One region of the Marinobacter sp. MIT932201 genome, then DNA from elsewhere that is predicted to be linked to it. Evidence: riboswitches for the same ligand, from Rfam matches in the RefSeq annotation. Region 1 holds a riboswitch; the other holds the start of a gene.

Region 1 (3,208 bases):
ATTTGCCGCATCGTTATAGCGGTCACTCTCGGCAATAAAGCTGGCGCCCACAGACCACTGTGAGAACAGGCGATCAATATCCAGACGCAGGTTCTTTTCTGCACGGCGCGGTAGGCGCTCGCCGGTATCGCGGTTCTCGGTATCCGCGTAGGTTACTGCTGCCGCCAGATTCCAGTCAGCCGTCTCGATACCGGAAGAAACCTCAACGCCACGAATTCTGGCCGTCTCGACGTTTTCCATGGTGCCCTCAAAGGTCACCGGGTCCGACACGTAGGTAATCAGGTCTTTCACGTCGTTCTGATAAAGCGCAATGTCCCAGTACCACTGGTCATATCGCCCGGAGAAACCGGCTTCGACCATCTGCCCCTCTTCCGCATCGAGGTCAGGATTACCGGTGTAGAACGGCACCGTCAGGTAAAGGTCATTAAAGGTGGGTGCCCGGAACGATGTCGCATAGCTGAGGCGAAAGCGATGGGCGCGGTCCAGCTGGTGACCGAAGGCCACACCGCCAGTTTCCTCTTTGCCATAGGCCTCGTTGTCATCCAGACGCAGACTGAGCATCAGATCGGTGGCATCAAAGTTCAAACGGCCCTGACCGAAAACCGCGCTGTTGGTCCGGCTGTCTTCTGTGAAGTTGCTGGTGCCATCCACTTCGTCAAGCATGACCTCCGTACCCAGAACCAGTTCATGAACACCGGCCGTCAGGGTGTTTTCCCAGCGCGCGGAGCGAGACAGGGTGTCGAACGTGCTGGGATTGGCTCCGAAGGTATCCTGTTCGTCACGGGCTTCCGAGAACTGGATACGTGTGCGCCAGTAGTCACTGGCAACCGCTTCCAGATGCAGCCCCATGGCACGGATCAGGAAATCGGTATCACCGCCTTCAAACTCGGTATTACCTTCAGACTGGAACACCGTCAGCCCTGCGCCGCCGCCCTGGTCAAAACTGTGGCTCAGTTTGGCCAGGCCCCCAGCGTTCCGGAATCCTTTGTCTTCGCCGCCAGCACGCAGGTTCGTGCCATCGGTATCCGAATAAACGCCACCGGCCAGGAACGACGAACGGCCTTCCCGGCCAGCCAGTCCGGCCGTTACCTCACGGGTTTCATGGGAACCGCCTTTCAGCTCGCCCCAACCCTGGCGCCCGGCCTCCGGTTCCAGGGTGAACGCCTGGATGACACCACCCACCGCATCGGCACCGTAGAGGGAGCTCTTCGCGCCCCGCACCAGCTCAACCCGCTCCATCAATTCGGGAGGCAAAAACTGCCAGGGTGGGATACCCGCGGAGGCAGAGCGCAGGCGGATACCATCGAGAAGCAGCACGGTTCCTGAGCTGCCCGCGCCACGCAGGAATACGCTGGTAGTCTTTCCGTAGCTGCCGTCCGACACCACGTTGATCCCGGGCTGGGCGCGCAGCAGGTCGCGGAATTCCGCGGGCTGTTGCCGATCAATATCCTCTTTCTCGATGACCGTCACTGAAGACAGGCTCTCGCCAACGGTCTTGGGGCCCAGTGTCGCGGTAACCACGATCGGATCCAGGGCATCGGATTCTGGAGAAGACTGGGCCGAAACGGCCAGAGGCAGGGCGGCCAGGGAAACGCCGGCCAACAAAACAGGGCATTGAATTCTGAACATAGAGCTTGCTCCGCACTCCGCGCGCACCCGCACGGGAATCTGGTTTTCGTTGCGGAACAGGGAGTAGGGGCAGGCGGTAGACTGGCAACAGAAAAGCGGAACCGGCATATCACCCACCCAGGTTGCCCACCGCAACATCGGGTGTTTTTCCAGGCCGGTCTCCGGGCTGGCAGGCGGAACCTGGGGTTCCCGGGCAATCACCTTCCCATGTCGTGGCGACACAGTGGCGCATAGATTGCCGTTGTCCTGCTTACCGTTGCGGGGGCAGCATCGGACTTGCACTGGCTGTGCCAGGCTCACCGATTTCCCGTTTCACCCGTCGCGCTTTGCGACGGACACCTGAAAAAAGTGTGGCAAGGCTAGCAACACCGGGGTAACCGGTCAATGAAATCCATCAAAGGTCGACATGGTCGCAGGCTTCTGCCACTGCTATATTCCTTGACTGACAATCACTTTTTCTTCGCCAGAACAGGGAGTTTTATGCAGGCCGAGCTGGTCGACATCCGCAATCACATGGCTCAATACCCGCCGTTCGACGAGATGACCGAGGAACTGCTCGACCGGGTGGTTGGCGACATAGAGGTTGTTTACTTCAAGGCCGGGAGCCAGATTCTGGAACTGGGTGATCCCAGCAGCTGGCTGTTCTACGTACGCAGTGGTGCAGTGGAGATCTATCGGCGCACCGGAGAACTCTACAACCGGATCAGCGAGGGTGAAGTCTTCGGCCAGTTTGGCCTGCTGATGAACCGGAAAGTTCGCTTTCCCGCCAAAGCCCTCGAAGACGTTCTGCTGTACAAGATTCCTTACGATACGTTCCAGTACCTCTGGGAAAACGACGACAACTTTGCCGATTTCGTTGAGATCGAGGACCGAAGCCGCCTGCGCTCCGCTGTATCCCGGCGGGAAAAATCCAACCAGCTCATGACCTCCAAGGTCACCCGGCTGATTTCCCGGGAGCCGGTGTCCGCCCCCCACACCGTCCGACTGCAGGAAGCAGCGCGGATTATGACCGAGCACGGCGTCTCGGCACTGCTGCTGATGGACGAGGAGGGCGACAAGCCCTTGCTCAAGGGCATCATCACCGACCGCGACCTGCGCACCCGGGCCCTCAGCGAGGCATTAGCCTCCGAAACGCCTATCAGCGAGATCATGTCGGAGGATCTGATCACCATCCGTTCGAACATATTCATCTTCGAGGCCATGCTCACCATGCTGCACAACAATGTGCACCACCTGCCGGTGATGGATGGTGATGAGGTTCGCGGCGTCATTGCGCTGTCTGACATCGTGAAGTACGAGAGCCAGAGCAGCCTTTACCTGGTCAGCAACATCTACCACCAGCAGGATGTGAAAGGCCTGAAGAAAATCAGCCTGGATGTGCGGGACAGCTTTGTTCGCATGGTGAACGAAGACGCCAACTCCCACATGATTGGCAGTGCCATGGCCGGGATCGGGCGCAGCTTTACCCAGCGCCTGCTGGCCCTGGGCGAGGAGAAACTCGGGCCGCCACCCGTGCCCTATTGTTTTATGGCGCTGGGGTCCATGGCGCGGGACGAACAGCTGGTTGTTACCGACCAGG
Region 2 (3,208 bases), 350 kb from region 1:
TGGATACACCTACGGCGGGCTTTTGTATTGGCTAGAGGGCGAGAGTTCAATTGACGTCACTCAGGCACCCAATTATCGAGCGGCTTTGGACATGCTCAAGCTTGGCCGCGGGCAATACTTGTTCGGACATCGGGATCCAGTTCTGGAAACTCTGGCGATGTCCGAAGACGAGAAGATTCGCGAATCAGAGATTCGTCTAAGAAACCTAACCTGGCTGTTTTCGCTTGCTAATCCCAGAGCAGCGAATTTGCGGGAAGAGTTTGACGATGCCTACCTGCGTCTGGCTGAACAGGGTGAAGTGCCCCCGATACGCAAGTTCGGTGAGAGCTTTGTGATACCGGGCTTTCCAGAACAATACCGATAGCCATCTTTTGGTCTTCACGATTCGGGATCAAGAAAGATATCCCCATACCAGGCCGTTGCTTTTTCCCCGGTGTTGTCGGAATCCGACATAATGGCAATTCCGACTACCGGTGGTGGTTCCTCACCAAACGCTTCCCGGTAGTCGGCCATAATGTCACGTTCCACGGTGACCCATTCACCGACCTGATCTGATCCTGAATTCACCGCGATCATCATGGTTTTCTCGGTGTAAGGGTTGGGCACGATCTCGCCCTTGGGCAGGCTATTGGCCCAGATGTAGTTCAGAGCGTTGCCCGGGAGGGACTCTCCGAATAACACTTCAACCGTCTTGCGTTTGGCGCGTTCGAAGAAGCCTGCTTTTTCAGGCTGGAACTCGAACGCAACGTAGATCCTGGCAGGATAATCGTCACCGGACTTTTCTCGGGCATCACCCTTCTCGAACACGTTCGAGACCTTCCAGCGCCACTGCAGAATCAGTGAATCGGCGGGCTCCAATCGTACCCGGGCAATGAGGCCAGATGCCCCACCTTCGGTGGTGGCCCTGACAACCTGCTGACCGTCTTCGGTGGTCAGTTCATACCGACTGAGCTGATCGATCTTGGGAAATTCCAGGGGTTCCCAGCCGTCATTCAGGAACTTCATCTGGGAGAAAGGTGTTAATACTGACTCCTGCGCACTGACCGGCACAAAACACATCAGGGAAACGAGGAGCAGGCCCCAAAATCTTCGGTGTGCGATTATCTTCATAGCGCCTTGCCTCTTTCCGGATACTTCCGTTGCAGACAGATGTTTTACCGGAAAGTGCCTTGTCCTGTAAAAGTTACCCGTATATAGTGTTTTCATCCTTGGTCAAATACCAGATGTAGTGATCAGTGCGTAACCAACTCGGTCGGCGCGTGATCACGCCACACATTCTGGTATCGGGAATCCGGTGAGACTCCGGAACTGACGCGCAGCGGTATTGGGGAACAAGCACGGCATTACGACACTGGTTGATACCGGGAAGTCGCCGAGCGAGGCCGAATCGAACGATTCACGCCCCTGAGTCCGAAGACCTGCCAGGGATACGGAGCTTCACAGCTCCTGACTGCACCTTCGCGACCCAGGGTGAGCAGACCGGTTATGCCCAGCCATTCCTATGGCGAGGTATGCCCCTGCGTACGCGATGGTGAAAGGAATTCAACGCGTATTCAGGAGAACACACATGTCTGCCTCAGCCCTGGCCGAACCCCGGCCAACCTCGCACACCGACACCGAATCCCTTCAGGTCATCAAACGCAACGGCACGCTCGTGGGCTTTGATCCATCCAAGATCAGCGTTGCCGTCACCAAAGCCTTCCTGGCTGTTGAAGGCGATAAGGCCGCCGGCTCTGCCAGAATCAATGATGCCGTACATCGGGTCACCGAACAGGTGATCCAGGCCATTGGCCGCCGCCTGAAAGCGGGTGGCAAGGTACACATCGAGGATATTCAGGACCAAGTGGAACTGGCCCTGATGCGGGCTGAGGAGCAGAAAGTGGCTCGCGCCTATGTGCTTTACCGGGAAGAGCACGCCCGCGAGCGTGCCCGCCATGCCCCGGTGGAGGCGCACCCGCACCTGACCGTGAAAAAGACCAGTGGCGAGATTGCCCCGCTGGATCTGGGCCTGATGAAACTGCAGGTGGAGCAGGCCGCCACAGGGCTGGAGGGTATTGACGGTGATTCCCTGGTGGACGATGCCCTGACCAACCTGTACGACGGCATCGCCGAGGAAGACGTGCTGTCGGCCCTGATCATGACGGCCCGCAGCCGGATTGAGCGGGAGCCGGACTACAGCGCGGTCACCGCCCGTCTACTGCTGGAACAGCTGCGTCTGGAGACTGCCGCCGCCCTGGACCTGCCCATTAGTCTGCCCTTGGTTGAGATTTATCCACAGGCCCTGAGTGCCTTTATCGAGGCAGGTATTCGTTATGAATTGCTGGACGAAGCCCTGGCCGCTTTCGACCTGGAGCGCTTGGGAGCCGCCCTGAAGCCGGAGCGTGACCTGCAATTCGGCTTCCTGGGCCTGCAAACCCTGTACGACCGCTACTTCCTGCACTGGAACAAGGCCCGCCTCGAGTTGCCACAGGTTTTCTTCATGCGCGTGGCTATGGGGCTGGCCCTGCGGGAAGATGACCCGAACGCCCGCGCCATCGAGTTCTACAACCTGTTGTCGTCGTTCGACTACATGGCGTCCACACCCACGCTGTTTAACAGCGGTACCCGCCATTCTCAGCTGTCGTCCTGTTACCTGACGACGGTGGGCGACGACCTTGAAGACATCTACGGCGCCATCCGTGATAACGCCATGCTGTCGAAATGGGCCGGCGGTCTGGGTAACGACTGGACGCCAGTCCGTGCGCTGGGCTCCCACATCAAGGGCACCAACGGCCAGAGCCAGGGTGTGGTGCCCTTCCTGAAGGTAGTCAATGACACCGCCGTGGCGGTGAACCAGGGCGGCAAGCGCAAGGGCGCGGTTTGCGCCTACCTGGAAAGCTGGCACCTGGACATCGAGGAATTCCTGGAACTGCGTAAGAACACCGGCGACGAACGCCGCCGCACCCACGATATGAACACCGCCAACTGGGTGCCCGATCTGCTGATCGAGCGCATGCGCGAAGACCGTGACTGGACCCTGTTCTCCCCCAGCGATGCGCCGGATCTGCACGACCTGTATGGCAACGCCTTCCGGGAACGCTACGAGCATTACGAGGCGCTGGCCGAACAGGGCAAGATCAAGCTGTTTAAGAAAATCCCGGCCAAGCAACTGTGGCGCAAGATGCTCACCGTGCTGTTCGAAACCGGCCACCCCTGGATCACCTTCAAG

The links. Region 1 has a riboswitch for cobalamin ahead of SIC15_RS01270 (TonB-dependent receptor plug domain-containing protein). Riboswitches for the same ligand answer to the same signal wherever they lie in the genome.
Region 2: another riboswitch for cobalamin. It lies ahead of SIC15_RS19845 (ribonucleoside-diphosphate reductase subunit alpha); the one in region 1 lies ahead of SIC15_RS01270 (TonB-dependent receptor plug domain-containing protein).

What each region holds. Positions count from the first base shown of each region.
Region 1 is NZ_CP138917.1:286,531-289,738, reverse strand. It holds gene SIC15_RS01270 (TonB-dependent receptor plug domain-containing protein) at 1-1,629, opposite strand, end outside; cobalamin riboswitch at 1,764-1,987, opposite strand; gene SIC15_RS01265 (putative nucleotidyltransferase substrate binding domain-containing protein) at 2,110-3,208, shown strand, end outside.
Region 2 is NZ_CP138917.1:4,334,169-4,337,376, reverse strand. It holds gene SIC15_RS19855 (substrate-binding periplasmic protein) at 1-364, shown strand, start outside; gene SIC15_RS19850 (DUF3047 domain-containing protein) at 379-1,059, opposite strand; cobalamin riboswitch at 1,233-1,441, shown strand; gene SIC15_RS19845 (ribonucleoside-diphosphate reductase subunit alpha) at 1,568-3,208, shown strand, end outside.